Regions from separate parts of the Bacillus sp. 9.4 genome, predicted to be linked through region 1. Evidence: riboswitches for the same ligand, from Rfam matches in the RefSeq annotation. Region 1 holds a riboswitch; the other holds the start of a gene.

Region 1 (15,917 bases):
CAAGGATATCATCTGTTTGTTCGATACTAATGTCAATTCGTTTGTCTTCAGATTGAACGGTTTCAAATGAGCCGAAGGCATTTTCAATCAGATTCCCCAAAAGCACCACAATATCATGCTGATCAACATGCTCGGGAAATTGCTGAAGACTGCTGTTTTCATCTATATGAACAGCAATGCCGAGCTCTCTTCCCCTTCTGATTTTACTTAAAAGAAGGCCTGCCGCAGCGTCATTTTGAATCGAGCGGTGCAGAAATTCAGTCACATTTTCCTGCTCAGTTGATGCCTGGAATGCAAGCTGCAAGGCTTTTTCAGATTTCCCCAGCTGGATGAGACCGGCGATCGTGTGCAGCTTATTCATATGCTCATGGTTTTGGACACGGAGCGCCTCCACAAAGTTTCTGACACCAGTCAATTCCTCTGCCATCTTGGCCGCTTCCGTTCTGTCCTGAAAAATCGCAACGGCGCCGATCACTTTTTTCTTCATGACGATCGGAATTCTGCTGCTCATGATGACTTTTCCGCTGACACGAATTTCTTCATTATAAACCGCTTTGTTCCGCTCCACGATTTCGGGCAGGCGCGAATCCTTGAGAACCTCCCAAATCACCTTGCCGATCAGATCCCCATGCACTTCAAAGATCTGTTTCGCTTTTTCATTGAAAATCGTAATGACGAGCCGATTGTCAATGGCGATCACCCCTTCATTCATCGAGTGAAACGTCGCTGTCCGTTCTTCATACATTCGGACAATCTCATGGGGTTCAAGCTGAAACATTTGTTTTTTGATATGGCGGGCCAGCAAAAAGGAACCAGCAAGGCCAAAGCCGAGTGTCAGCACAACGATGAAGGCGATATCACGCTTTAAATGAAGCAGGATGTCAGCGATCCCCGGCAGCGTTTTTCCGACAAGCACCACGCCTATTTGGTTCAGGTCTTGATCCTTAACCGGATAAAAAGCGCGAACCGCCGTGCCGATCTCGCCCTTTGCTTCAGAGAAATAAATGTGCTCCGCAAACGCTGCCTCCTCGTCTGCACCTTCTGATTTCTTGCCGATGCTTGTGCTGACAGGATGCGTATATCGGATGTGATTCATATCCATGACGACAATATAGTCTGCTTCATTAATCATCCTGATTTCTTCAACCGCATGGCGAACAGCTTCTGTTTGTTTTTTTCGCGCCAAGGCTTCTTTCACTTCTGTCATCTCTGACACCGTCCGGGCCGTATTCATCAGCCGCTTTTTCAGCTCCCGCTCCTCTGTATGCTGAATGTTGCCGATGAGCACAATGCCACCGATCAAAAAGGAGAAAATGACGAGTATATAGGATAAGATCGTGATTTTCCAACGGATTGAGAGCTTCTTTTTGTTCATCAGCTTCTCCTTTCAGGTCTTTACGAATGTCATTACCCCCATTATCCTTAACATAGGGGAGGGCTTTTCATGAAGAGTTTGCTTGCATGTCTCGCACTGATGATCGCTGGAATTGCAACCGCTTTATTTATTGGATTCCATGATCATACAGGCAATAAAAAGATTGTTTATGATGACGACCAGGAAGGCCTGAAGGATCAAATCGTGTTTAAATTCAGCCACGTGGTTGCTGAAAATACGCCAAAAGGGCTGGCCGCCAATAAATTCGCTGATCTGGTGAACGAAAAATCAGGCGGGAAAATAAAAATAGAAGTATTTCCGAATGGAAGCCTGTACTCGGACATCGAAGAAATTGAAGCATTGCAAAACGGTGATGTTCAATTTATCGCCCCCTCCACATCGAAGCTCGGCATGCTCTCGCCTGAATGGGGAGTGCTGGATCTGCCGTATGCATTTACAGATTACAACGCCGCCAAAAAAGGGCTGAACGGAAGCATCGGCACACAGCTGTTTGATTCTCTAAAGAAAAACCAATTAAGAGGACTGGCCTATTGGACGAACGGCTTTAAGCAAATCACAACAAATCAAGGGCCGGTCAAAACACCGGATGATTTAAAAGGGCAGGATCTGCGCATTATGCAAAGCGATGTGATTGAGGATCAGTTCAAGCTGCTTGGCGCAACACCTCATCAGGAATCCTTCAATTCTACCTTTCAGCTGTTAGAAAACAATGTAGTCGATGGCGAAGAAAATACAATTTCAAACATCTATTCTAAAAAATTTTATAATGTTCAGGACTATTTGACAATAAGCAGCCACGGTTATCTCGGCTACGCTGTCATGACTGATGAACACTTCTGGAAGGCGCAAACACCAGAAACAAGGCGCATTTTGACTGAAGCGATGAAGGAGACGACGGAGTGGAATGAAACGTATGCCGAACAAATGAACAAGGAGCAGCTGGAAGAAATCAAAAAGAATTCTGCTATACATATTTATGAGCTGTCAGATAAAGAGAAAAAAGAATGGATGAAGCGTCTTGACCCTGTTTACCGGCAGTATGAGCCCATCTTTGGCCGGGAGCTGATCCGGGAACTGTTGGAGCTGCGAATAGATTCATAGTTCCTATCTCGATACGCTGTTTTTCGTTTATCTTTCTATCGATCGGAAATATAAAAAGAGATAAACGAAAAGGAGATGGGTACATGTTTAAGCACACAAAAATGCTGCAGCATCCTGCTAAACCAGATCGTCCAGATCCATTATTCGCTAAAAAAATGCAAGAAATTTTAGGCGGGCAATTCGGAGAAATTTCAGTTGCCATGCAGTACTTATTTCAAGGCTGGAACACAAGAGGAAATGAAAAATACAAGGACTTGCTGATGGATACGGCAACTGAGGAGCTCGGGCATGTTGAAATGATCGCAACGATGATTGCCAGACTTCTTGAGGATGCCCCTCTTGATCAGCAGGAAAAAGCTGCTGAAGATCCGGTCATCGGCTCCATCCTAGGCGGCATGAACCCTCACCATGCTATTGTATCAGGACTTGGCGCCATGCCGGAAAGCAGTACAGGCGTACCTTGGAGCGGCGGTTATATCGTAGCAAGCGGAAACCTGCTGGCAGACTTCCGCGCCAACCTGAATGCAGAATCACAGGGCCGTCTGCAGGTCGCACGCCTGTTTGAAATGACGGATGACAAAGGCGTCAAAGATATGCTCAGCTTCCTGCTGGCGCGTGACACAATGCACCAGAACCAATGGCTTGCCGCCATTAAAGAATTAGAAGCACAGGAAGGTCCGGTTGTGCCGGGTACCTTCCCGAAAGCGCTCGAAAAACAAGAGTTCTCACATCAGCTTATCAATTTCTCTGAAGGCGAAGAAAGCGCCAAGCAAAACTGGCTAAATGAAAAAGCGCCGGACGGAGAAGCCTTTGAATATGTGAAAGAGGCAAAAACGTTTGGAGAAAAACCGGAGTTAAAACCAGCACCGCCTTATGTTCATAATACACTTCCGGGACGCGAGTAAAGAGACAAGCCCAAAACATGATGTTTTGGGCTTTGATTATGCCTTCAGAACCGTCCAGTTTGGTTCGTACCGGATATCGGGGTTATGTAACAGATCGTGAACGAACGGTTTATCCTCTTCGTACACCGTCACCTCTATCGAAAGAATTACAGCCTTCTGATCGTTTTCCTCGTATATGCTGTCATGTTCGTTCTCCATAAAATGATCATAGGCTTCTCTGTTTTCCCATACACTGATGATTTCTGCGGTGAGCGGCTCGTCTATCGTTTTTCGCCAGCCGCCGGCCTGTTTGATAAAGCCGCTTATATGCGATAATGCTCCCCACTGTGACTGCGCTTTTGCAAATGCTTCAGCGTTTGCAGCGTCTACTTCACATATCTCTTTTTGATTAGCATGGCTGCTCCTCTATGATGACGGTTTTGGCTTGTTTATGCTCCACACAGAGATTTACCGTTCTGACGTAAGAGCGTGTGCGGTGAACCGTGCCTTTCGGGATCAGCAGGCTGTCATTTGCTTTGAGCACCGCGGTTTCTTTGTCCTTAAAATCGATCAGCAGCTCCCCTTCAAGAACAATAAACAATTCGTCTGAGTCAGGGTGATGGTGCCAGTCATATTCTCCCGTAAACACCGCAAGGCGCACGCAGTGGTCGTTGACCTCTGAGATTGAAAAATTGGCGTGCTTTTCTTTGACTTCATTTGCGATGGCGAGCAAGTTTTGCATCTTGGACATTAGCGAAAACCCCTTTTTCACTTATTGTATCGCAATAGTGGCATAAATTGAGAAGATTCCAAAAAAAAGCGATCCAGCTGATGTGCCGGATCGCTTTTTTATTTACAGGTTGTCTGCCTTTATGCTTTTGATTAGTCGTTGTTGCGGGCGTTTCCGCCTTTTGAGCCAATTTCTTGGTAGAATTCTTTATCATGATTTTTGCTTGTTGCCTCTCCGCCTTTTCGGCCGATTTCTTGATAGAATTCTTTGTCATGGTTTTCGCTAGTGGCTTCTCCGCCTTTTTCACCGATTTCTTGATAGAACTCTTTGTCATGGTTCTTGCTAGTGGCTTCTCCGCCTTTTTCGCCGATTTCCTGATAGAATTCTTTGTCATGGTTTTTGCTGGTGGCTTCTCCGCCTTTTTGACCAATCTCTTGATAGAATTCTTTGTCATGGTTCTTGCTTGTTGTTTCTCCGCCTTTTCTACCTGCTTCTTCTCTGCTCATTTTGTTATTGTCTGCCATTTTGAATTCCTCCTTTAATTGGTGTTGGTTGTTGTATTCCCGCTCACAATTCTTTTAAACAAACAAAACACATTGGGTATGTTTCCACTAAAAAAAGCAGGCGGATCGCGGTGTCCGTCTGCTTTCTGCTATTCCATCTCTCGTTCTGTTTCTTTCAGTCGTTCAAGAATGCGCCTCTTTTTGTACAGCATCATGCCTGTCTCGGTAATGTCGTTTAATGTTGAGCGATTGGCAGCGGCGCCAAAAACCATTCCGGCAACCGGCACCATCTGGAAAAGTTTTTTCCAGCCAAACGTGTCTCGATAGCCCAAAACGACTTCTCGCCAGCCTTGGATTTGAGAAGCGACATTCTTATATGTACGGTCTTGATCGTAGTGTTTTAATTCCTGCAAAATCGATCTTTTGCCGACAACATCAGCCGACGTCAGCTGCAGGCATTTCACAATGAAGACGCGTTCTTTTTTCTCCTTTGGGTCATAGCCGTATGCGACTGCGATATCCTGTAATGTTTTTAGTGATAAGCCAAGCACTGCCGGAATGTCTGCCGCCAGCGTAAACACGCCGCCCACACCGGTTGTCGCGCCTTGAACGGTTGCTGCGTTGGTTCTGTTTTTGCCCATTCCTTCCGCAATTTCATCCATGACAGAAAGAGGCGCTTTCCGGACGTCCTCCAGCGATTCAAAGATCTCCTCCGGCAGTTTCTTTTGAAATATCCTGATAATCTGTTTTTCAGATGTCAGGTACTGTCCGCCTGTTTGAACAAAGCTGCCGACCTCATCCAAGAGCTTGCCGATCTTTTTCTGGATGAATTCCGGTGTCAGCTTGTCCAGCAGCTGAAACGGGAGACGGCTGAGCTTTTCCCAAAACCAGACTTTTTGCTGATCTTTTTCCCATTTCTCTATCTCTTTTAATTGCTGATGTAAGTCTTCTTTTCGTTCTGTTGGCACCCAATCCGCACTTCCCTTCCGTTTTTTCTACTATATAGTATACCTTCATTTTTTCGGATGCGTTTTTATTTTTCACCTGCGGGTACCATTTTTATAAAAGGAAAAGGAGTGATGGACATGCCTTGGTCGATGAAGGATTATCCTGCTTCATTAAAAAATCTTGAGAAGCCGGTGAGAAAAAAGGCGATAGACATTGCGAATGCGATGATTGATGAAGGCTATGAGGAAGGGCGCGCGATTCCAATTGCGACAAGCAAAGCGAAGGAATGGGCGGAAAACGCCTCTACAGATGAAATTGATGATTTCCTGACGCATGATGATGAGACAGAACGCGATGCTGATCCAAGCAGCGGCAGCGGCCCCGAGCTCATGAATAAAGCAGAGCATGTTATTAAGCATAAAAAAGGCTGGGCAGTCAAAGCCGAGGGCGCCAAACGTGTGTCTGAAATCAAGGATACAAAGAAAGAAGCGATTGAACGGGCAAAGGAAATCGCGGCGCATAAAGGCACTGAGGTCATTGTTCATTTAGCTGACGGCAGTGTGCAGAGAAAGATTAAAACAGGATCATAAAGGAATATGCTTTTAGGTGTTTCGAAATGATCAGGAGCGGTTATTGATTGGTAAATCATTTATGAGAGGTGATCATGATGCTTAGCTTTTTGGTTTCATTAGTTGTTGCAATTGTTATCGGATTAATTGGGAGCGCCATTGTAGGAAACCGGCTGCCGGGAGGAATTTTCGGCTCTATGATTGCCGGGCTGATCGGCGCTTGGATTGGGCACGGACTTCTTGGCACATGGGGACCGAGCCTCGCCGGCTTTGCTATTTTCCCGGCCATCATCGGGGCAGCCATCTTCGTGTTCTTGCTGGGCCTTATATTCCGCGGGCTGCGGAAGGAAGCCTAGACTCGACTCATTAGATACAGGAGGCATCGTTTCGAACTGAAACGATGTCTTTTTATATGGGACCTTATCCCGAATCCCTACATATCATGTTACATAACAGGGAAAAATTCAGAAGTGTATTTTGAACATTTTCGGTTGACAAGAAACCGGGATGGTCATATGATGTAGATAAAATAATTTGCCTTAAGGAAACTCTTTGTTGTACGGCAAAAACAAACAGAATTCAGGTGAGACATGATGAACAAGGACATCACAGCACAATCTCCCCGTTCCAAAGCCGTCCAAGATGCGCTTGACGGGAAAATCAGAGGATTCAGAGGGCTGCTCCCTTTTCTCGGCCCTGCATTTATAGCAGCCATTGCCTATATTGATCCCGGCAACTTCGCAACGAATATTTCGGCGGGTTCTAAATACGGATATATGCTCTTATGGGTGATCTTATTTTCCAATATCATGGCGCTTTTGATTCAATCCCTATCCGCCAAACTCGGTATTGCGACAGGCAAAAATCTGCCTGAGGTTGCCCGTGAAGAATTCCCGAAGCCTGTCTCGATCGGATTATGGATTCAGGGCGAGCTTGTCATTATCGCAACTGATCTGGCGGAATTTATCGGAGCGGCTCTGGGACTGTATTTGCTGTTCGGCATTCCGATGCTTGAAGCGTCTATTATAGCGGCGATCGGTTCTTTCGCGATATTGGAACTTCAGCGCCGCGGTTATCGCTCACTTGAAGCCGGTATTGCCGGTATGCTGTTTGTGGTCGTGATCGCCTTTGCGCTGCAGACCTTTTTCGCAAAACCTGATGCCGTGTCTGTGATGAAGGGCCTTTTTGTCCCGGCGTTTCATGGCACCGACAGTGTGCTTCTTGCAGCGGGTATTCTTGGCGCAACTGTTATGCCGCACGCCATTTATTTACACTCTGCCCTTACACAGCGGCGGGTGGTTGGCAAAACTGATGCAGAACGGAAAAAAATCTTTAGGTTTGAATTTATTGATATTTTAATAGCGATGCTGATTGCAGGGGCTATTAATGCAAGTATGCTGATTGTGGCTGCCGCATTATTCTTCAAAAACGGCCTGTTTGTTGAGGATCTCGACGTCGCATTTCAGCAATTCGGACATCTTGTCAGCCCTATGTCTGCGGCTTTGTTCGGGATCGGGCTGCTCGTTGCCGGTCTATCCAGTTCGTCTGTCGGCACACTTTCAGGCGACGTGATTATGCAAGGATTTATCAACTACCGCATTCCGCTGTATGTACGGCGTTTTATCACGATCATTCCGCCGATCTTGATCATCGCGTCAGGTGTTAATCCGACGACCGCTCTCGTACTGAGCCAGGTCGTGCTGTCCTTCGGGATCGCCTTTGCCCTCATTCCGCTTATTATGTTTACAAGCAATAAACGGATCATGGGATCTCTGATCAACGCCAAATGGGTCACAGTGGTGTCTTGGCTGATTGCTGTATTGATCGTTGCTTTGAATGTGTTTTTAATTGTAGATACGTTTCGATAAAAAAACCGGCTTCTAAAGCCGGTTTTTATTTTTTCGCAAAAGCTCATTGATACCCTTTTTGACAGAAATTTGTTATGATAGAAGAAAAATCGGAGTTTTGATGATGTCAGTATTTATTCTGTTTTATTTGTGGATTGTTCCTATTGTTATCGGCATTTTATGTTCTGTTGCTGCCCATAAATCCAAGGGAAAAATGAGAGTCGCGCCCGGCATTGCCATGATCGTGCTCAGTATCATTTCCCTAATCACGGCGTTTACGGCCGGACACACAAATTTCCACGTGTTTATCGGCGGCATGTTTTTATTCGGCACCTTCTTGGTCGGTTCTGCTTTTCCTTTCTTCTTCGGGCTGAAGAAAAAAGAGAAATAACCCTATTATGAGAAGAGTTCTGTAAGATTTGATAAGAATAAACATACAAGGACAAATGCATCTCATTGCTTTGAAACAAGATGCATTTGTCCTTTTGTCTGTTTCGAGAATGGCGAAATCAGTTCCTAATACATACACCGATCATTTTATGAATTCAAACGTGTTATAGCTGAAAATACGTTTGTTTCCAACAAAAAACAGAGGCCTTTTGGGGCCTCTGTTTTTTTAGAATAACCGTTTCAAACTTTTCTTCAGTGACGGCATTTCAAATTTTTGGTTTTCGAAGAAGTTTTTCAGCATGTACTTGCTAAAACCTTTCGCCTGCCCGTAGGTGATTTTGCCAGGAAGCGGCGGTTCGTTTCCAATCATGACATCCACTACGACCGGTTGGTCAGAGTGCAGCGCCTCATGGAAAGCCGGCGCAAGCTCTTCCGCTTTGGTCACTTTGATGCCCTTTGCTCCGCAGCTTTCTGCAAATGCGGCATAGTCGACATTTTGAAGTTTTGTGACATAGTCGATATTGCCTTTGACCTGCTGCTCGTACTCAATCATGCCGAGATTTTCGTTGTTTAAAATGACGACTGTGATCGGGAGCTTATATTTGACGGCGGTCGGAAGGTCCTGCATGACCATGGAAAATCCCCCGTCACCGCAGACGGCGATCGCCTGGCGTTCCGGTTCGGACAAGCTTGCTGCAATCGCTCCCGGCAGGCCGCAGCCCATTGTCGCAAGCCAGCTGGAAACGATGAAATCCTGGTTCGCGTTCATTTTGAAATGACGCGCCATCCAGACTGTCACAGTTCCGACATCTACAGAGAGCACCGCATCATCGGCTGCCGCTTCCTGAAGACGGGCCACGACCTGCTGAGGTTTAAGCGGTGTTGTTGCCTCTGTCTCATCTTTTTCAATTTCGTTCCACCAATGCTGCATATGTTCTGTGCAGGCATTCAGGAATCTTCTGTCTTCCTTGCGTTCAATATACTCTGTCAATTCGCGCAGACCGAGAGCCGAATCGCAGACAAGGCCCGCTGTCACCGGATACCGTTTTCCGATTTTTGCCGGGTCTGAATCGAGCTGTATCGCCGGTGTGTCATCAGGCAAATAATCACGATACGGGAATGACGTTCCGAGCATGATTAATAAATCACATTCCTCCATTGCCTCGTAAGCCGGCTTTGTTCCAATCTGACCGAGGTTGCCGAGAAAATGCGGGTGCTTATCGGGAACAACACCCTTTGCCGGGAGTGTAACAACGATCGGAGCGGCGGCTTTGTCCGCAAATTCTAAGAGCTCACGTTTCGCCTTTTTCATTCCCTGCCCTGCCAGGATAATCGGCTTCTTAGCGTTATTAATATATTGGGCGCAGGTGACGAGCTGTACTTTTTTCGGTTCAAGGTTCCCTTCAATATACACTGGTGAAGTATACACGGGCTCCCGTTTGATTTTCTCCGCAAACAAATCATCTGACACGCTCAATACCGCAACGCCTTTTTTGCTGTAGGCGGTCTTGATCGCCTGATTTAAGAGATCTGGAAGTGATTCTGCGCTATGTACCTCTCTGTTGAACACAGCCACGTCCTCAAACATTTGCTCCAGCTTGATCTCCTGGAAATAGTCCCGTCCGACTTCGCCAGAAGAAACCTGTCCTGCAATCGCCAGCACAGGGACGCCGTCCGCTTTTGCATCATATAAACCATTTAATAAGTGCACCGCTCCCGGCCCTGCGATTGACAGACAGACTCCGATCTTGCCGGTGAGTTTTGCTTCAGCCGCGGCTGCCAGTGCCGCTACCTCTTCATGGCGAGTTTGAATGAACTTCAGTTGATTTCTTTCGTGTCTTAATTCTTCAATAAACTCATTTATACTGTCTCCGGGGATGCCGTATACGTGATCAACTCCCCATTGCTCAAGCAGCTCTGTCATTGCTTGTCCTGCAGTTTTGTGTGCCATAACGTATCCTCCTTTTTCCTTTTTTCAATACCACAGGAGAAAGGCTTTAAAACCCGGAGACCTTTATCGCTTGCCAAGTCTTCTTTTCAACAGGTCGATCGCCGCGAGCAACCCTCTATCCTTGACGGTGACATTTACATCTTGAGCGCCATTCTTGAAATCATTGATCTGCCTTTTTCGGTTCGGCACCATAAAAAGCGGCAAACGCTCCGGGGAAACCCACTTTAATCCCGCTGTCTCTGTGCCGTCAGCCACTGCTTGTCCGCCTGTTATGCTTCCGAAAAACACATGCTGTTCATCTTGAAACTTTGGCCTTTGGTAAACACCTATTTTCGCAGAAAGCGCTGCATTGTATCCCGTTTCTTCCAATACCTCCCGCACTGCCGATTCCCCGGGATCAACCCTGCCGCCCGGCAAATCCCATAGAGGGACATCTTTTCGTTTCACCAGCAGAATTTGCTGACTTTCGTTCAATACGATCACAAAAGCACCTTGTGTATACACCGCCATACCTCCTTTGCCCGAAAAAAAGGACCAAGGTGATTCCCTTGGTCCTAGAGCTTTACTTTTTAAAATGATACGGCAGTGTGGCAACCATTATGTCCTTTTTCCAGAACAGCCGGACTCTGAGGAGGAAGGCCGATTGGTTGTGAAGGATGGTGTGCCAGCGTTTTTTCGTTATAAATTGCGGAAACAGCACCATAACGGAAAACTGCTCCTTCTTCGCTTTTGCCTCAACTGTTTCCAAAAACTTATCAAACGGATGGACAAGGCTTCTGTACGAGGAGTGAAGCGTAACGAGACGCACGCCGTTATTAAGCTCTTCCCAGCGTTTTTCGAATTTCTTTTCCTGTTCTCTGTCAAATGACACGTGAACGGCGATCACTTGATCGGACAGTGATTTCGCATAGTGAATCGATTTTTGCACGACGGTGGTGACACCGGCCACAGGCACAATCACAACGGTGCCTTTGATTTCTTCCGGCTCTTTGTCTACGATGCGAAGCTGTTCACCAACCGCAGTATAGTGATTTTTAATCGCAAAAAACAGCAAAACGACGATTGGCATAAAGATTAACACAGGCCATACGACATTAAACTTCGTCACAAACAGAATGGATAGAACCATAAACGATATCAGAGCACCGCAGGAGTTGATCAGCATTTTTCCGATCCAGCCTTTTGGTTTTTGCTTGATCCATTTCATGCACATTCCGGTTTGTGAAAGCGTAAATGGAATAAATACACCCACAGCATATAACGGGATTAAGTGCTCCGTCTGTCCTCCGAATAAGATAATGAGAACAATGGAGGCAAAGCCTAAAAAGATAATCCCATTTGAGAAGCCTAAGCGGTCGCCCCTGACTGTAAACATTCGCGGCATATACTGGTCTCTCGCCAGGTTGAAGGCAAGCTGCGGGAAGGCTGAAAATCCCGTATTTGCCGCAAGGACCAAAATAAGCGATGTGACACCTTGGATGACATAATAGAACACATTCCGCCCGAAGGTTTCGGCCGCAATTTGTGAAACCACTGTTTCATCAGGCTTCGGCGCCGTACCATATCCGTACGCGAGCACCGTGATGCCGGAAAACAGAATCGCCAGCAAAATCCCCATCATTGCAAGCGTTCTTGCCGCGTTTCGCGCAGGCGGGTTTTTGAATGCAGGAATCGCGTTAGAAATGGCCTCCACCCCGGTCAACGCTGAGCAGCCGGAGGAAAAAGCCTTAAGCAGCAAAAATAGCGTAATGCCGGCTACAGGTGTGCCGAGCGGTGTATGATGGGCTGGCTGGTCTATTTGTCCTGTCATGAGTTTAAACAACCCGACTGCAATGAGAACCAAAAGCGCCACCACAAACAGATAAACCGGGTAGGCAAGTATGGATGCTGATTCCGAAAGCCCGCGCAGGTTCAAAATCATAATCACTAACACGAGAAAAATAGCGATCGGCACATGATAATCATGCAATGCAGGAAAGGCTGACGTGATGGCATCCGTGCCTGCGGAAATACTTACCGCTACTGTTAAAATATAATCAACAAGCAATGAACCGCCCGCAATCAATCCCGGTTTTTCACCGAGATTTTCTTTAGAAACGATATACGCCCCGCCGCCCTGCGGATAAGCGTAAATAATTTGCCTGTATGAAAGAATCAGTGCGAGCAGCAAGATGAGAACGCCAACCGCAATCGGAATGGAGTACCAAAATGCAGCAGCACTGATTGTTGCCAAAATGATTAGAATTTGTTCTGTCCCATATGCGACAGATGACAGCGCATCTGAGGAAAGCATAGCCAAGGCTTTTAATTTCGTCAGTTTTTGCTCCCCAGCTGCTTGGGATTTTAGTGGTTTCCCAATCAAAAAACGTTTGATTGAATGATACATCGATGTCTTCCCCTTTTAATTTCTCATTTTTCAATTAAAACAATAAAACATCAGTGTCTTGCTCTCACATGTTGATGATAGTCCTTTCTGCTATGATGTCTCTGTATGCGATTTGCATTCAAAAATGAACAACAAAAAACACAGAGGCAAACGGATGCCCCTGTGCCATAACATCGAACACAGGTTTCATTCATCTCCTCTCACGAACGCTTACGAGGTTAGCTGACGGATTCGGGCATATGAGAGTTAGCCCTACCTAAAAAGGATTCACCCCAACGGCAAAAAGCCGTTCTATTGGGTCCCCCGCTCTGATTTCAGATTAAGCGATTTGTTTTCTAAAAGAGATCATACTCCCGTTCCCGCACGTTGTAAAGAGGCTTATTGGCTGAGAGAAAAAAATAAAATGACAGGTTCCACAAATGGAATTTACTTGCCAAAAATAAAAAAACAGAGGCTAAAATCGCCTCTGTTTTATTCTGTATCTGTTTTTCTTTTTCTGCGTCTTACGGCAATCCAAATGAACACTGCCGCAATCACCATAATGAGTGCCAGCACACCAATATACATCCATTTCTGGCTATGATCCTGTGTTGGTTGTTCAGCGCCGGAACTGTTTGTTTCCGATTTGAGCTGCTGGTGGTTTGTAAACACCTGCTGGCTGTTTGTTTCATTAAGGACGGTTGCCGACTCATCGTTGCTGTTCAGATAACTGATGATCTCTTTTGTGACAGCCGTGCCATCTCCTTTTGACGGTGCAAAGACTGCCATTGTATAGCGTGAATCCCAAACCGATGCTTGGGTAAATACCACTTGTTTTGTTGTCTCATTCAGCATCTCGAAACCAGATACATCAAACGATCCGTTTTTTTCCTGCGGCACAAGCAGATCTGATGATTTCTCCTTCAGAAGAGAAAATTGATTGATCCCTCCTATGAAAATGAGGTTTCGTCCTTTTGCATCCTTTGCTGTAACGTCAGATGATTTCTTTACCGTATATGAATGCTGTGCTTCGCTGCCAAAGGATTCCGTTACGAGAGAAAGCTCCTCTAGCTTCGATTGGCTAACGGTGTCAGGAAGCACGATTAACGTTGTTTGATCCTGGTTTCCGGCGTAAGGAAGCGGCCACTCTTGAAAATCCGCTGACGGAGACATGCCTTTGATGGCGTATGATAATGTACTGTTTTTATCGATAAAAACCCACTTTTCTTTATCAGTCGTATTACAAGGGTTGTTTTCCTTTAAACCGGTCGTGACAAACTGAATATCAATGTAGCGGTTTTTTTGCAGCAGCTTAGGGTCCACTTTCACTGTGACATGATAGAATCCGTTTTTATCTTCTTTTCCTAATTCATCAAGCCCGACCGAGTGCGGCTGGCCGTTGATCATCACTTTCAGTTCTGCAGCCTGAGAGGCTGACTCGTTTTCAGCCGTTGAGGCTTGAATCGTTTCAGACTTTTTCAGTTTAAGCGACAGCTTCGCCGATTGGTTTTCATCTAAAACAGCCGAAGCCGGATAAAAATAATGTGCTGAAGATGTTTTGTCGGCTCCAATTGTGATATCGCCCGCTCCAAAATTCTCAAGGGTCAGCTTATCACTTTCTTTTTTTTCAGTCTGCTGAAGCTTGCTGATTGAAAGTGTATCGCCGCTGAGCTGGCCTGTATATGTCTGATCTGTCATCACGCTGATTTTTTTAGTGAGCGCGTCCTCGGACGCCGCTTGCGCAAACAGAACCGGCTGCTGCTTGCCCTCTGCTTTCAGCACCCGCTCCGCAAGCAGAAGGTTTTCTCCTTTTGCCTGTAACCCGGCTTGTTTCAACAGTTTTTTCACTTTGCCGTTCCAATGCTTGTCCACGCCGATAACAATCGTCGGCTTATCGATTTTTTTTAGTTCAGATTCCGTGACATATGCAATACTGACACTGCTGTCCACCGTTTTCAAATAGCCTTCTGTTTTAACAGCAGCTTCTATTTCTGCTGAACTTGGGTTATCCGGAATGACGATAGCTGTTTCTTCCGCTGTATTTCCAGATTGGGCGAAAGGATACGGATAATGGTCCAGCGACGTTCCCTTCGCTTCACTGCTGTCAGCAAGGGTCAGCCGGCTGTCCGGATAAATTTTGATCCAGTTGCCTGATGTATCCTGTCTGACGCACACGCCCTCTTTCATGACGCCGTAGAATTTCAACGATACGTTGTGATAGCCTTGCGCAGACTGGCTTTTATTCAGATTCAGCTTCACTGTTTTCCGTTTGGAATCACCATCAAGCTTTAACGTCTTGACCGGTTCATCATCAATGACAGCCGTTAACGATGATGGAGAAATTAAAAGATTTGATGCCTCGTATTCGATTACCAATTGCTGATTGCCTGAAGAAGCGCCTGCCGGGATCTGATACGTCAGCTCTGCGCTGTCTTTTGATCCATACAGTGTAATCAGCTCGCTTGTCAGCACCTGCTGTTTGGCTTGTTCTTGGCTGCTTTTCCCGAGGAGCGAACCGCTGACCTGTACGTCTTTGGCAAGAGCCGTTTGTCCAGTCATCGCCAGCAGCATGAAGCTTGTGAGAAAAATCATTATTTGTTTCAAAAAGGTCACCCGCTTTTATGTTGATTGTATCGTTCTGTCTTGTACCATTTGACCTCTTGCTTGAATAAACGGTGCTTGATTTCTACGAATAAAGAGTAGATAACAAGCACAATCCATGCCTGCGAGTATGTGAAGTACATGAGAAATACGATAAAAAAGTTTTGCTTGTTCATTTCTGTTTTTTCAATGCTCAACGTAATCATGACCTCTGTCATAAATAAGAAAAACGCCAAAATCCAGAGAATCATTGCCAAAAATCCAACAGACAAATGCAAATCATAAAACAAATTCACTACAAAAATCGCATTTGACATGATCACGCCAAAGAAAAACAGGAAGTACGTAAAGAAAAAATAAAACAAATCAAAGATAATCCGTTTTCGTTTCAGCTTAAAAAACTGCGCCAAAAATTTGAGCACGACATATTGATTGCCGCGCGCCCATCGGGTGCGCTGGCGCCACCATACCTTCCATGTTTCCGGTTCCTGCTCCCACGTGATGGCGGCAGGGAAAAAGCGGATGTGATAGCCGAGATTATATACCCGGATGGTCAGCTCAGTATCCTCAGCGAGCGCTTTGTCATCCCAGCCTCCGAGCTTTTCGATAATGCTTCTGCGGATCGCGAAGTT
Region 2 (15,917 bases), on a different contig from region 1:
AGTTTTTATCGGCAGTTTGCTGCGCTATGCCGCGCATGTCATTTCAGGAGCTGTGTTTTTCGGCAGCTTTGCTCCAAAAGGAACACCGGTATGGATTTATTCTTTAACTTATAATGCGACTTACATGGTTCCTTCATTCATTATTTGTGCAATTGTCCTATGTTTATTATTTATGACAGCACCCCGTCTGCTTAAAAGTGACAAAGCGTAAAAGTAACAATCCCCCAGCGAATTCCGCTGGGGGATTGTTCGTTATCTGTTAAGAAGTGTTTTTAAAGCTGAAAGATCCAGCCAGCCAAGACCTACTTCTTTCAGCCTTACTCCGGCAATTTCAAAGTTGTCCTCCGCTACTCTTTCAGGTGAATAGGCCTGATAAAATATAATTAAGGGATTCTGCTCAATAACCCAAACAAACATACTTGAAAATCCATGTTGAAGCAAAAACTCCGCTCCTTTTGCTAAGAGCGCCCTGCCTGCACCTTGCCGCTGGCGCTCTTCCAGAAGATAAATAGCGTATAACTCGCCGTCATAGCCTTCTTGTTCAGAGCGAATAGGTCCAAATGAAGCAAAGCCGAATACTGAATCCATTTCGTCCTGAGCAACAAATACTCCTTTTAACGAGCGACTTTTCCATTTGTCTTCAAATTCCTTATAGTTCAGGCTGTTTAAATAATCAATCGGGATAATTTCGTGGTATGTTGTCCTCCAGCTGTCTACATGCACTTTTGCAATGTCCTTTATATCCTCTAACTTCGCTTCACGTACAGTTACCATACGGTTCTGCCCTTTCCTTACTCTGATTTTTGGACCGTTTTGGCTTCTTTGATTTCATTTGTTAATTCATTAATGCTTTGTTTTACGTTTCCTTTTCCTGAAAAGTTCTCAAGCATTTCTTTTACATCAATTCCTGAGGATGCTTTTAAACTTTCTTGCAGACTTGACATTAAGTTCGTCGCATAGCTGGTTACTTTGTTTGCTCCGCTTGATTCACCGCTTCCTCCTGTATCGACAACGGTGATTTTATCAATATTTGAAAGAGGCGCCGCTGCTTGTTTCGCGTATTCCGGAAGCATTTTGACAATCATATCGAAAATCGCCGCCTGCCCGTACTGTTCAAAGGCAGCCGCAATTTTCTCTTTTGCTTCCGCTTCTGCAAGACCTTTCAGGCGGATAACCTCTGCCTCTGTCTCTCCTTTCGCTTTTTCCGCTTCTGCTTTTGCTAGCCCGTCAATTCTTACTTTTTCCGCCTCAGCCTTTGCCATTGCTTCAATACTGTACTTCTTGGCATCGGCTTCCGCGAGCTGTTTGGCTTTCTCAGCTGCTGCGGACTGCTCAACAGAATAACGGTCTGCATCGGCTTTTTTCTTTACCTCTGAGTCGTATTGACGTTCACGGCGAAGAATTTCTTTTTCTTCTAGCTCTATTTGTTTTTGGCGTTCGATAATTTTAACCTGCATTTCCTGCTCTGTGACTTGCTGGCGCGCTCTGGCAGTCTCTAAATCATATGCTTGGTCGGCATTCGCTTTTGCCGTATCTTGTTCTCTGCGGAATTCAGCCATTTTGAGCTGATTGAGTTTTTCAGCTTCAGCGATTTCCGTCGCCCGTTCAAGTTCTGATTTTTTTGCGTCTTTATCGGCTTCTGCCCGCTTAATTCGGGTTTCTTTATCAGCCTCTGCTGTTGCGATATCAGCATCGCGTTTTACTTGGGCAATTCTCGGTTTCCCTAATGATTCAAGATAACCGTTTTTATCACGAACATCTTTAATGGTAAACGAGACGATTACAAGCCCCATTTTCGCGAGATCCTGTGAAGCGACACGCTGCACCTCTTGAGAGAATTTTTCTCTGTTTTTATAGATTTCTTCTACTGTCATTGAGCCGAGAATGGAACGAAGGTGGCCTTCTAAAACCTCCCGCGCTTCCTGCTCACGGTCGTCTTTTGATTTCCCTAAAAATTGTTCGGCCGCTGTAGCGATTTCTCCTATAGAACCGCCGATTTTAATAATCGCAGTTCCATCGGCCATTACTGGCACTCCTTGTTCTGTATAGACTTCAGGTGTGGAAACATCGAGTTTGCTTGATAATAAGCTTAGCGGCTCTGCCTGCTGGAAGACGGGAAGGACAAAGGTTCCTCCGCCGCGGACGATTTTAATACGGTTGCCGCCTTCATCGACATGAACATTTTTATTGCCCAGATAGCTCCCTGTTACAATTAACGCTTCATCAGGCCCTGCTGTACGATACTTCGTAATAAACACAGCTATTAGTGCAATTAATAAAAAGAATACAACTCCGATGATCATTATAATCGGCATTGTCATATCAAATTCCTCCTTTTATGTTAAATGGGTTCATGCGGAGTAACCGAAAGAACTCCGTTGTTAATATCTACGACTAACACCGTTGTCCCGTAACTGATCTGCTGATTATCAAAACTGACCGCTGACTTTGAAATGGTCCCGCCTATCCCTTCTATGACCACTTCACCAAACCCGTCAACCGGCACAGCTGTAATCACTTTACCGAGTCTTCCTCTGAGATCATCTTCTCTATATGCCAATGATTCTTCTGCAGATGATAATGGCACCAGTACAAAGATGTGAAGCAATACCACCAGCATGATCGAAAGGATGCAAGATAAAAGCGCAATCAGCAAGCTTGACAGAGGCAATACGAGTTCACCTATATATCCGCCCGCTGAAAAACATGTGAAAAATGAGAGCACTAATGTCGGATTAAGAAACGGAATGCCTTCTGGCAGCCCTGCAAATACATCTCCGAAAAACAGGAATAACAGCGTAAGGCTGCCCGCAATAATAAGCGTATAAAGATACATTGTTTGTATAGGTACTCCAAATAACTCCAACTTCCTCATCCTTTCTTCATCAATGCATTGATGAACGGCTGCCGTTACCATTTATACGAGACACCCCGGGAAAAGTTTCAAAATTTTAAGATAAATAACCCGTTTGAAGTGTTTATAAATGATAATTGCTTATATATATGGTAATGTCATTTTAGGAGGAGATATGATGAGTATCTTTAATGAAGCCAGATTAGAAACGTGGAACGAATTGAAAGGACTTTCTGACGAAAAGCTGAACCAAAAGCCTTCTGCTGAAGAATGGAGCATACGGGAAGTTCTTGACCATTTGAAAAAAATCGATATGACCGCACAAAAAATGTTGAAGGAACGTGTAAAGGACGCTCCGATTAAAGAAATTGAAGAAAAACCGCTTGAGGTAGCACAGGACAGAAATAATAAACGGAAAGCCCCGAGTCATCTTGAGCCTGCGCATGATTTTATTTCAGGCAGCCAAATGAAACGTGAGCTTGATGTGGTAAGAGAGCAGCTGACTGCTGCGATTGCCTCTCTGAAAGAAGAAGATTTTGAAAGAGTGCTTCCGCATCCTGTGTTTCAAGAGCTGACTGTCAGACAGTGGATCGATTTTATCGGCCATCATGAAAAACGGCACCTCAGCCAAATGAAAGAAATTAAAGAAAAGATAGAAAGGGCCTGATTTGATCAGACCCTTTCTGCTTTTCGTTTAACTTTTCGCTGATAGGAATGAACTTCTATTTCATCACCTGTGTAAACAGCACCAGGTCTCTCCACAATACAGACAATCCCTCTAATGCCCAGTGCGTGGCGGACGAAAGCCGGCGCCAGCTTCGGTTGGTCCGGATAATAAGACTGAATGATTTCTCCCGGCTGGATACACGGATCATTTTCGCCCTCACACAGCAGAGCCGCTCCGCTCGGAAAAATAATCCGGCTTCCTTCTTTTAATGAAGTAAGATCTGGCATACCGCTGACTGCCACATTCGCCCCGAGCCATTCCGGCAAAATCCTCGGCACTCCCATTTTTAAAGCGATTTCGTTACATTCCTCTATTGAAACAATTGAAATTTGTCTGCGATTGAAAATTTCAGTCCCTCTTGAAAACATTGGTTCTCTGGCTCCCGCTTTTTTGGTCAGGCCAAAATGCAAGTCGCCGGGGATGCCGCCATAATCAAAATCAAGCTTGTCCATTTGCTTTGTTACGAAGCTTTTTGTATCTGCGATATATAAGCCTTCCGCTTTTGCAGTCATACGCTTCCACATCAGCTGGCACCTTCCTTCTTATCTAAAATTTCCACCTATGCTTCATTATCCCAAAAAATCCCGCTCTGTAAAGGAGCGGGATTTTGATTATACCGTTTTAGGCGTAAGGTTAAAGCAGCGCTTGTAGATCCAGTTGTATGCTTTTTCATTTAAATCTCTAGGGTTTCCGAAGGTTTGCGGATCTTTCATTGCTTCTTTAGACAAGCGTTCGATCATATCAGGTGATACTCCCTGCTCTTCTAAAGTCGGCACTTCTAAATCTTCGACCAGATCATACATCCAATTGACAGATGCTTTCGCAGCTTCTTCTGTTGTCATCTTGCTTGTATCAATACCGAACGCTTTCGCAATACGCGCAAACTTCTCAGGATAGCCCTTCCAGTTGTATTCCATGACAGGGCCCATCATCGCCGCTACACATTGGCCGTGAGCGACTGGGATAATACCGCCAAGCGTTTGGCTCATCGCATGAGCAGCGCCCGCTGATTCACTTCCGTAAGAAAGACCGGCAAGCATCGCAGCCTGCGCCATTCCGTACCTTGCTTCCAGATCCTCTCCATCAGCAAATGCCCTCTTGATGTAATGAGCGGCATACTCAATCGCCATTAAGGCAACCGCATCCGTGATTGGCTGTGCAAATTTCATTGTATAGCATTCAATGGCATGGGCGAGCGCATCAATTCCCGTCATAGCTGTTACATGCGGAGGCATTGAAACATGAAGCTCAGGATCAATGATTGTCAAGTGCGCTGCAATCAGCGGACCGCCCGTGTTGAATTTGAATTCTCTTTCTTCATCTGTGATAACCGCCCATTGGGTTACTTCTGATCCTGTTCCAGCTGTAGTGGGAATTGTCGTCAGCGGAGGAATGCGGTTTTCCAGCGGTTTTTTCCCATCTGCCGCTTCATAATCAAGCACGCTTCCTTCGTGAGTCGCTTCTACTCCGATTGCTTTTGCCGTATCCATGGAGCTTCCGCCTCCGACTGCCACCAAACCATTACAGTTCTCTTTTTTGTAAAGCTCAGATCCTTCATTCACCAGACGGACAGGCGGGTTTGGCTCAACTTTATTAAAGAGCACCACTTCAATGCCTGCTTCTTTAAGTGATTCGATTACAGGATCAGCAACACCGGCTTTATAAATCCCTGGGTCTGTGACAAGGAGCGCTTTTGAAACGCCCAGTGCAGCTACTTCCTCACCCGTATGCTTGATGGCTCCGATTCCATGCTTAATCACAGTCGGAATTTCAAATGTGTGGAATTTCTGCATGCTTTCTACCTTCATATTTAATGTCATCATCAATCTCCCCCTCTTATGAATTGAACCAGTTAACCGCTGCCGGTTTTGTATTACGGTATACATGTTTGACTTCTGTGTATTCTTCAAGGCCTATTTTTCCAAGCTCGCGTCCGAACCCGGATTGCTTATATCCGCCCCATGGCGCTTGTGCAAAGTACGGATGAAAATCGTTGATCCAAACGGTTCCCATTCTCAAGCGGGCTGCTACCCGTTCGCACTTTTCAATATCTTTTGACCATACCGCTCCAGCCAAGCCATAGATGGTATCATTCGCAAGCTCGATTACCTCTTCTTCAGAGCTGAAGGTTTCGACTGTCAATACAGGACCGAAAACCTCTTCCTGAACGATTCTCATGTCAGAATTACAGTTTGAGAAAATAGTAGGTTCATAGAAAAAGCCGTTTTGAAGCGCAGGATCTTCCGGGCGTTTGCCTCCTGTCTCCAGCTTCGCGCCTTCCTCTATTCCGATCTCTACATATTTTTCTACCTTTGCCCTGTGCTCCGCCGAAATAAGCGGACCGCTTTCTGTCTCAGCATGAAAACCGTTTCCGAGTTTTATGCGTTTTGCCCGTTTGACCAGCTCCGCCAAAAATTGATCATGAATGGCGTCCTCAACAAGCAAGCGGGAACCTGCAGAGCATACTTGGCCGGCGTGGAAAAATACAGCGTTTAAGGCTTGATCAACCGCAACTTCTAAATCCGCGTCCTTGAAAACAATATTTGGGTTTTTCCCGCCAAGTTCAAGGGCGATTTTTTTGACGTTTCCGCTTGCCGCCCGCATGATTTTTTTGCCTGTTTCAATTCCGCCCGTAAATGAAATCAAATCGACGTCTTTGTTTACGGCAAGCTCGTCGCCCACTGTGGCTCCCGGTCCAAGAACAAGATTTGCGACACCTTTTGGAACACCGGCTTCTTCCATCAGCTTAAAGACTTTGATTGTCGTCAGCGGCGTAATCTCACTCGGCTTCATGACGATTGTGTTTCCTGCAGCCAGTGCAGGGGCGATTTTCCAGCTTGCTTGAAGGAGTGGATAATTCCATGGAGTGATCTGGCCGCAAACCCCGATTGGCTCCCTAATAATTTTGCTTTCTGAATCAGGAATCGGAGATGAAATGATCTCTCCGCCATCTTTGTCTGCCAAGCCGGCGTAATATTGAAAAACATTGGCGATATCGTCCATATCGGCCTTGCTTTCTTCGAGTGTTTTTCCTGTATCAAGAGATTCAAGCTCAGCCAGCTCCTCAAGATCGCGTCTGATTAATTCCGCAATTTTCAGAACAATTTTCCCGCGTTCAAGCCCGGATAGCGATGACCATTCTCCTTTGTCAAATGCTCTGCGTGCGGCTGCGATTGCTTTGATGGCGTCCTCTCGCCCTCCCTCGCTTACAGTTGCAATTTCTTCTTGATTAAATGGGTTGATAATACTGCGGATCTGTTCTTTTTCGGCACTGATCCATTCTCCGTCAATGAATAATGTTTGACTCATATAAGCCTCCTTGACGTAAATAAAGTTTGTTAAATAAAAATTTAATGTTTTTAACAATATTAATCTAACATATGGTTTTTAAACTGTCAAAGTCCCATTTCGATTTTTCTTTTTGACTTTTCCTCATGATTCGTTAAGATAAAGAACATAAAGAAATAACTTAACGAATTTAATTTTCTAAAGGAAAAGAGGGTCAGTATGGATGAAAATCCAGAATTTGCAGCTATAGAACAGGCTCGGGATCTTGTTATTGACTCCATTGCTGAAACGATGGATCTTTACGGAATTACCCGCAGTGTCGGGATTTTATATGGGACGATGTATATGAGGGATGAGATGACGCTTGACGAAATGCGTGAGGAGTTGCAAATGAGCAAACCAAGCATGAGCACTGGCGTCAAAAAGCTTCAAGACTTAAATGTAGTGAAAAAAACATTTCACCGGGGAATCCGCAAGCATACATTTGTGGCTGAAAAGGATTTCTTTAAATTTTTCACAAATTTCTTTCCACCTAAATGGGAGCGGGAGGTTCAAGTGAATGTAGCAGCGATCGAGGAAGCTCAAGCTGATTTACAAAAGGTTTTAAGCAAGGAAGATCTCGATGAGGATATCAAAAATGAGGCACTGCAGTTATACGATCAGCTGGAAAGCTCTAAAGCTTACTATGACTGGCTGAAACGGCTTGCTGAATCGGTGCAGACCGGAGAAATTTTTAAATTTATACCGATCGAAACAAAGTAAAGCAGAAAACGCCTGGGAAACCAGGCGTTTTTTTGATGTAACTACTACAAATTTGAAAAATACGGGAAAAACACCCCATTTACTTCCAAAATATTTGATGGTAATTTTATGTAGGTAAAATTTGTATTTGGCCTTTCAGAGGAGGTGAAAAGCGGGCAGGCCTGTTTAATTTATCATTTTTTAGGGGGAATTTTGTTATGAAACGCAAATTATTATCTTCTTTGGCAATTAGTGCATTAAGTCTCGGGTTACTCGTTTCTGCACCTACAGCTTCTTTCGCGGCTGAATCTACATCAACTAAAGCTCATACTGAATCTACTATGAGAACACAGTCTACAGCTTCATTGTTCGCAACAATCACTGGCGCCAGCAAAACGGAATGGTCTTTCTCAGATATCGAATTGACTTACCGTCCAAACACGCTTCTCAGCCTTGGCGTTATGGAGTTTACATTGCCAAGCGGATTTACTGCAAACACGAAAGACACATTGAACGGAAATGCCTTGCGTACAACACAGATCCTCAATAACGGGAAAACAGTAAGAGTTCCTTTGGCACTTGATTTGTTAGGAGCTGGCGAATTCAAATTAAAACTGAATAACAAAACACTTCCTGCCGCTGGTACATATACTTTCCGTGCAGAGAATAAATCATTAAGCATCGGAAATAAATTTTACGCAGAAGCCAGCATTGACGTGGCTAAGCGCAGCACTCCTCCGACTCAGCCTTGCGGTTGCAACTAATGTAAAAGACCGGTTAATGCCGGTCTTTTTTGCGTTTTACCCTCCCCTTTTTCTCTAATTCCCGTTATCTTTTTTCTGGTTTAAAATTTAAATTGACAAACACTAGAAACAGGAGTAAATTCTTGAGTGTTCAATTTCATACAGTCTCTTTTACCGCTTAATCAAACACGAACGGGGGAACCAACGATTGGCTGTTATATTAACAGCCTTGGGGTGAATCTTACTAAGTAAGAGGGGGTACTCTGAATCCCTAATCCGACAGCTAACCTCGTAGGCGTATACAGAGAGGAGGTCTATTATTTGGCCATTCTTTGCAATGGTCTTTTTTGCTTCAGAAACGTTAATTCACTAAGGGAGATATGAACATTGGGAAGAATTAAAAATAAGCAATTTGCCGTGATCGGTCTGGGCCGGTTTGGCGGCAGCATTTGTAAAGAACTTCATAGAATGGGGCATGAGGTCCTTGCGGTTGATATCAACGAAGAAAAGGTCAATGCATATGCTTCTTACGCCACTCATGCGGTAATTGCCAACGCCACCGAAGAAAACGAATTGCTTTCATTAGGAATACGCAATTTTGAATATGTGATTGTTGCCATCGGAGCAAATATTCAAGCGAGTACGCTGACCACCCTATTATTAAAGGAGCTTGATATTCCAAATATTTGGGTGAAGGCTCAAAACTATTATCATCACAAGGTGCTTGAAAAAATCGGCGCTGACCGCATTATTCATCCTGAAAAAGATATGGGAGTTAAAATCGCACAAAGCCTTTCAGACGAAAATGTTTTGAATTACATTGATCTATCTGATGAATACAGTATTGTCGAGCTGCTGGCTACGCGCAAGCTTGATTCAAAATCGATTATTGACCTGAATGTAAGAGCAAAGTACGGCTGCACGATCCTGGCCATTAAACATCATGGAGATATCTGTCTTTCCCCCGCGCCTGAAGACATCATTCACGAGCAAGATTGCCTGGTGATCATGGGCCACAAAAAGGATATTAAACGTTTTGAAAACGAAGGGATGTAGACAAAGGTGACACTTCAAAAGGATAAAGTGATTAAATGGGTTCGGTTTACACCGCCTCAAGTGCTTGCCATTGGTTTTTTCCTTACCATTATCATCGGGGCTGTCCTATTAATGCTTCCGATTTCCACTACGAAGCCATTGTCATGGATAGATGCTCTTTTTACTGCGGCTTCCGCTACAACTGTTACAGGGCTTGCTGTTGTCGATACCGGTACTCAATTTACGGTATTCGGGCAAACAGTTATTATGGGGCTGATTCAGATTGGCGGGCTTGGATTTATGACGTTTGCGGTCTTGATCGTCATGATATTAGGAAAAAAAATCGGATTAAAAGAACGAATGCTCGTCCAGGAAGCCTTAAACCAGCCGACAATCGGCGGTGTCATTGGCCTTGTCAAAGTCCTGTTTCTGTTTTCGATCAGTATTGAATTGATAGCAGCACTCATTTTATCCATCCGGCTTGTACCTCAATACGGCTGGTCATCCGGCTTGTTTGCAAGTTTGTTTCACGCAATATCTGCTTTTAACAATGCCGGGTTTTCGTTGTGGCCTGATAATTTGATGAGCTACGTTGGCGATCCTACAGTAAACCTCGTGATTACTTTCTTATTTATTACAGGAGGGATCGGATTTACGGTTCTGTTTGATGTGATGAAAAATCGGCGTTTTAAAGCTTTTTCTTTACATACAAAGCTCATGCTTACAGGAACGCTGATGTTGAATGCGATTGCTATGCTTACGGTCTTTATTTTAGAATACAGCAACCCTGGGACGCTCGGCCACCTGCATATAGTGGATAAACTGTGGGCGTCCTATTTTCAGGCAGTGACGCCGAGAACCGCAGGCTTCAATTCTCTAGATTTTGGAAGCATGAGAGAAGGAACAATTGTATTTACTTTATTATTGATGTTTATCGGAGCAGGAAGCGCATCAACGGCGAGCGGCATTAAGCTGACTACGTTCATCGTGATTTTAACATCTGTTATTGCTTACTTGAGAGGTAAAAAAGAAACGGTTATTTTCCGCCGTTCCATCAAATATCCGATTATCATTAAAGCTTTAGCTGTGAGCGTCACCAGTTTGTTCATCGTGTTTTTAGGGATTTTTACCCTGACGATCACAGAACAAGCGCCATTTCTTCAAATTGTGTTTGAAACCTTTTCCGCATTCGGAACTGTCGGCCTTACGATGGGGCTTACTCCTGAACTGACAACAGCTGGCAAGTGTATCATTATTGTCATCATGTTTATCGGAAGAATTGGTCCTTTAACGTTCGTGTTTTCATTCGCAAAAACAGAGCAATCAAATATCCGTTATCCTGATGGCGAAGTGTTTACAGGGTGATATCAAAAAAATCCGGCGTGCAGTCGCCGGATTTTTTTATGATTCGATATGAGATTGATTTTGTCTTTTTTCCTGTTCCGCGATGATTTCGTTATCCTCCGCGTTATCACGGGTTACTTTTTGTGTGAGAATCGCACCAACTGCTACAAGTATCATAACAGCGATGTAATAACCTTTTTCATTGAGTTCCAGGTTATCAGCATTATAGAGTCCGATACTAAACAAAAATACTCCCGCAAAAAAAGTAAAATAAGCTAATACTGTAAAGGCAACCGTGTTTCTGCGTCTATATTTCTGCATCTTTGTTCCCTCCCGAAAGCATAGTTAAAAAGTGATAACTTCCGTGGAATATTATACCTCAAATTCCCCGGAATGGAACAAAGAATTAAAAATACCAGTAAAAAGGGCTTAGGTTGCCTCCTTTATTTCAACAGCTGAATCATCAATCCAGCCGATAAGTTTATCATTGATTTGGAATTGGTACCAAACAGACTGGCCTTTCTGTTTTTTAGACACAACCTTTATGTCTTTGCCGACGTAAGATTGGGCAGAGGTAAGCCTTATGGACCGATCATCAGTAGAGGGCTTGGACCATACGTCTTGAACGGCACTGTCTTTAATAGAGGCGTTTAAATCCACAGATTTGAGGGATGGATTTACCTCATCGTACTCATCTAAATCGTATTTTTCCACAATAGCGCTGATTTTGTCAGCGTAGTCAGGATCTGTAGCATATCCTGATGTTTGCAGGGCGATTGCCGCTTCCTTATAATTCCCTGCCTCAAGCACCGGTTTATACTTCTTTTTATTCCACGATGTGCCACGGACGAACAATTGGGCGTGATCATCCATAGATTCAAAAAACGTGCTGTATTTTCGAAACTTCGCGCGAATGGTTTTTCTTTTCCCTTTTTCAACTTCGTCCGTTTCCATCGTGACATGATGGCCTTTATAATTCCCTTTTACGCCAAAAAGGTTGTTGGCCTTAGCAGCCAGTTCACTGTTCCCCCAGTCCGATTCGAGAATGGCCTGAGCAATTGTGATGCTGGGGAGAACATGGTATTTTTCATACAAAATTTGGGCATGTCCGGACAGACTGTCTATAAATACTTGCTGTTCATCGATTTCTTCAGTTTCTTTGGATATTTCAATCGGTTTTGATAAAGTTGTCGCTAAAACAAACAGAGCTAGCGGAATCGATACAAGGAAAAATAGTGAAATCAAGAGTTTACGTTTTTTAAGTTTTTTACGGGCCATGAAAACCTTCCTTCGAATTAAAAGATTACGAATGTAAAAGAATCTACCTTTTAGAATTTTACTTGCACTTCTAATATTTTTCAATTCTTTAGGGATAAAGTTGGGAAAAGATTGCAAAATAAAAACCTTTTCGCTCAATGAAAAGGTTTTTACCATGTTTCTATTTTTGTAAATTTCTGAGTGCATTCCGATATTCCGTATCATTTATTACTTTATACGATTTGACAGTTGCCTTCGACAAACCTTCTGCTGAAACGGCCGGTTTTTCCGGAGCTGTTTTCGCTTTATCATGTGGTTTATGTGCCAGCTTGTGCCCCATTCCAGTGGCATTCATACAAAATGACAGGCAGACGAGCAGCACGCTAAGGATAAAAGAAATGAAGAAGAGATCATGATAAGCAGTCATCATAGAATCCTGTACCGAACCGCTTTGTCTGGCAGCATCTTTTTTCGTGAAAAAGCCGATGAGAATAGGAACTCCCATATAGACAAACAATCTTAAAAACTGAACAGCTGTCATTCTCTTGACCAAATCAGGCAGCGGGCCTCCCATGGCAGCTCCCATCAGCCCTGCGGCGACTGTCAGGCCTGTTCCCGCTGCAAGCATGATAAACAGTGCCGCGAACATATAAAGAGATGATCGATCCTGCATATGCAGCCATTGAAAATTCACAAAGACGAGAATGAGTCCGCCGATAATACCGAGCATCCCTGGTCCGACTTTATCATAAAACAGAGCGCTCAAAATGGCCGCGATCGCCACTCCGATTAAAAGAGTCAAGTTTAAAAGAATGAGATGCTCCTGAGAAATATCATACATTTGACGGAGCAAGCCTTGAAAAGCAGACAGGCTGACAGCTACCGTTATCGTCCCTGCAGCTATGATCAATAAGCCAAGCACCGGTTTTGGCAGCAGCATCAGTTTAATAGATATGAATGGGTTTTTCACTTTATATTCCACAATCAATAGACCAATGAGCAAACATAACGTCACCCCGAAACCAATCCATACATAACCCGATGACAGCCCCCATTTTTGCAGAAAAATGAATGAAACCGCTGAGGCTGCGGCAAGGAAAACAGATAAAAGAATTCCCGCACGATCAAGCGGCTGTTCTTGATCCGCCGCTCCGTGATGCTCGTCATGGAGAAAGAAATAGCTCACCGCGACACCGATCAGGGACAAGGTGCCAAAGATGAAAAACAGCCATCTCCAATGTCCGCAGCTTGTTGCAATGGTTCCGAGGATTGTGCCGATGATAACAGAACCATAGAATCCCCCGATCAGCACAAGCAGTGCATAGTTCCTGCGTTCAATCGGGAATGACAGTACAAGCATTGGAATCATAATCATCAGCATGACGCCTGTTGCCGCCCCCTGTAAAAAGCGCCCTGCCGCCATCCATGCAATATCGCCTGAACATGCGATGAGCAGTGAGCCTAGTATAAAGACAGGTAATGAAGCCAGATAGACGGGACGCGCACCGAATTTTTTCCTCAGCAGCGGTCCTGCCGGAACTAACAAGGCAAAGGCCATATTGCCGATCAATATCGGATTTACTGATGTGAAGACACTTGTTCCAACCGCTTTCTGAACAAGGCCTTGAACTGACGACAATGCCGTGTTAGACATCAATCCCGGCCCGACCGCTAAGACGGCGAGCAAAGAAATCACCCAATAGTGTTTTGTCTTCATGTTGTCATTCCTTCCTATATGAATACATGCGAAACACATCATTTTTTGAAACCAAAAGAAGCTAATAGATTTTGCATACCATTAGCTTTCAGTCTAATATTCTCCCTTTCAGGGGAAATGATATTATTTTATTATAATTATGTGAATGAATGAGCATATAATCAAATATTATTTCAAATCGATTGTGTTTTGTCAATGGAGTAAATTTCAAGCACAACATAAAAAGTCTGAAAGCTTTTCCTCGATATTGTGTTTTGGAGCCAAGGGGCCTAGAACTGCACTTATGGAGCCCTGCTCGTTCCCTCAAGCGAATTATAACAGGCCGTTTTAACCCTTTCAATCCACTATTCCAACTAATAAACTCGAATAAGTTGGTGATAAGACAACATTTTGGCCGCACATTTTTTTGTGTTCACTGGGCGTTTGCCGCCTCTAAATTGTATATGGGTAAATACCATGAATTAACCTATGAAATACCAATGTAAGGAAATTCTAAATATTCCGGGAGGCAAAAACGAATGGAACTGTATGAGTGTATCCAAGACATTTTTAGCGGCTTGAAAAATCCATCGGTTAAAGATTTAGCAACGTCTTTAAAACAAATTCCAAACGCAGCAAAATTGAGTCAACCGTATATTAAGGAACCAGACCAGTACGCTTACGGCCGAAATGCCATCTATCGAAATAATGAATTAGAAATTATCGTGATTAACATTCCGCCAAACAAGGAGACAACAGTACACGATCATGGTCAATCCATTGGTTGTGCAATGGTGTTAGAAGGAAAGCTTCTTAATTCTATTTATCGTTCAACCGGCGAACACGCAGAACTCTCCAATTCATACTTTGTCCACGAAGGAGAATGCCTTATTTCAACCAAAGGTTTAATTCACAAAATGTCCAATCCAACATCCGAACGAATGGTGTCTCTTCATGTCTACTCCCCTCCTTTGGAAGACATGACGGTCTTTGAGGAACAAAAGGAGGTATTGGAAAATTCATGATTGACAGATAAACTGCTCACTTTGACTTCGCTCAACTGGAGGATTCAGAGAATGAAACCTTTTCCTCAAAACAAAAAAACCCTTATAGAATAAGGGTTTAAAGGTATGGAGCCAAGGGGGCTCGAACCCCTGACCTCTACGCTGCCAGCGTAGCGCTCTCCCAGCTGAGCTATGGCCCCGTATGTAACGTCATGTTTATTATAGATGATTTTTTTTTGAAAAACAAGCTGTTTCCTCTTGAATTGACAGAAAAAATAAGGCTCGGAAAAGAGCCTTATTTTTCGACTTACATCATGATCAAAAGTAAAATCACACCGAGAATAATTCGATAGATTGCAAATGGGACAAGTTTGATTTTGTTAATCAGCCTTAAGAAGAAACGGACGACAAACAGTGCGACAACAAAGGCACAGATAAAGCCGACGATGAAAAATGGCATCAGATCCGAGCTTAAGCTGTCCCAATGCTTCACGAGGCTTAGAAAGCTGGCTCCCATCATGATCGGCATCGCCATAATAAACGTAAAGTCGGCTGCAGCTCGGTGGTTTAATCCGAGAATAACACCGCCGGAAATGGTTGAACCCGAACGCGAGAAACCCGGCCAAAGGGCAAGACATTGGAATAAGCCGACGGCTATCGCCTGTTTATAGGAAATGCGGTCAAGTGTGTCTGTCGCTGTTTTCCGCTTATTGACCCAGTCAGCAAAAAGCATGAGGATTGCCCCGGCAATTAAACCGATGGCCACAGTTTTAACGGAAAATAAATATTCATCAATGTAATCTTCAAACAAAAAGCCGAGAACAGCTGCAGGCACGAGTCCGACGGCAATTTGGGCAATGCTTAATTTATGTCCCTGCTCCTGGTCGCTTGTGATATTTTTTTTCAAGCCGAGTAAGTTTAAAATTCGGTCTTTAAACACGATAGCTACTGCTAAAATGGAGCCTAGCTGAATAACCACCTTGAATGAGTTAGCAGCTTCTTCTGACATCAGATTACTTGATTTAAGCCAGATGTCGTCTACTATAATCATATGTCCTGTCGAAGAAACCGGCGCGTACTCTGTTAATCCTTCTACGATTCCTAAAATGGCGGCTACAAACAATTCCCATAGAGTCATGATTTTGATTCTCCCCATTAGACATTTATTTTTTTACATAACGGGAGCTTTCCATAAATGGAAAGCCCGTCTTATATAACTATAAACGAA

Evidence for each region. A riboswitch is a leader RNA that binds a small molecule or an ion and turns the genes downstream of it on or off. The one in region 1 is predicted to bind cyclic di-AMP.
Region 2: linked by a shared signal. The riboswitch ahead of ktrA (potassium uptake protein KtrA) and the one ahead of kimA (potassium transporter KimA) in region 1 are both predicted to bind cyclic di-AMP.

Annotation. Positions count from the first base shown of each region.
Region 1 covers NZ_JBVFMU010000005.1:297,945-313,861, reverse strand. Annotated here, with positions in the region: gene dctS (two-component system sensor histidine kinase DctS) at 1-1,375, opposite strand, end outside; gene dctB (C4-dicarboxylate TRAP transporter substrate-binding protein DctB) at 1,445-2,497, shown strand; gene ACZ07B_RS19160 (manganese catalase) at 2,581-3,402, shown strand; partial or broken gene ACZ07B_RS19155 (YdbC family protein) at 3,439-3,797, opposite strand; gene ACZ07B_RS19150 (cupin domain-containing protein) at 3,791-4,132, opposite strand; gene gsiB (glucose starvation-inducible protein GsiB) at 4,264-4,635, opposite strand; gene ACZ07B_RS19140 (EcsC family protein) at 4,764-5,582, opposite strand; gene ACZ07B_RS19135 (DUF2188 domain-containing protein) at 5,700-6,152, shown strand; gene ACZ07B_RS19130 (GlsB/YeaQ/YmgE family stress response membrane protein) at 6,230-6,487, shown strand; gene ACZ07B_RS19125 (Nramp family divalent metal transporter) at 6,722-7,999, shown strand; gene ACZ07B_RS19120 (hypothetical protein) at 8,103-8,369, shown strand; gene ACZ07B_RS19115 (hypothetical protein) at 8,398-8,538, shown strand; gene ACZ07B_RS19110 (pyruvate oxidase) at 8,595-10,319, opposite strand; gene ACZ07B_RS19105 (NUDIX hydrolase) at 10,383-10,823, opposite strand; gene kimA (potassium transporter KimA) at 10,882-12,705, opposite strand; cyclic di-AMP (ydaO/yuaA leader) riboswitch at 12,898-13,041, opposite strand; gene ACZ07B_RS19095 (cellulose biosynthesis cyclic di-GMP-binding regulatory protein BcsB) at 13,177-15,288, opposite strand; gene ACZ07B_RS19090 (glycosyltransferase family 2 protein) at 15,294-15,917, opposite strand, start outside.
Region 2 covers NZ_JBVFMU010000003.1:1,110-17,026, forward strand. Annotated here, with positions in the region: gene thiT (energy-coupled thiamine transporter ThiT) at 1-211, shown strand, start outside; gene ACZ07B_RS11950 (N-acetyltransferase family protein) at 253-774, opposite strand; gene floT (flotillin lipid rafts scaffold protein FloT) at 792-2,321, opposite strand; gene ACZ07B_RS11960 (NfeD family membrane protein) at 2,342-2,866, opposite strand; gene ACZ07B_RS11965 (DinB family protein) at 3,033-3,521, shown strand; gene ACZ07B_RS11970 (MOSC domain-containing protein) at 3,527-4,105, opposite strand; gene gbsB (choline dehydrogenase) at 4,193-5,401, opposite strand; gene betB (betaine-aldehyde dehydrogenase) at 5,418-6,890, opposite strand; gene gbsR (transcriptional regulator GbsR) at 7,089-7,631, shown strand; gene bslA (biofilm surface layer hydrophobin BslA) at 7,829-8,374, shown strand; cyclic di-AMP (ydaO/yuaA leader) riboswitch at 8,519-8,667, shown strand; gene ktrA (potassium uptake protein KtrA) at 8,741-9,409, shown strand; gene ktrB (Ktr system potassium transporter KtrB) at 9,416-10,753, shown strand; gene ACZ07B_RS12005 (YiaA/YiaB family inner membrane protein) at 10,790-11,053, opposite strand; gene lytG (exo-glucosaminidase LytG) at 11,162-12,010, opposite strand; gene ACZ07B_RS12015 (MFS transporter) at 12,171-13,706, opposite strand; gene cdoA (cysteine dioxygenase) at 14,225-14,710, shown strand; tRNA gene ACZ07B_RS12025 (tRNA-Ala) at 14,817-14,889, opposite strand; gene ACZ07B_RS12030 (undecaprenyl-diphosphate phosphatase) at 14,997-15,827, opposite strand.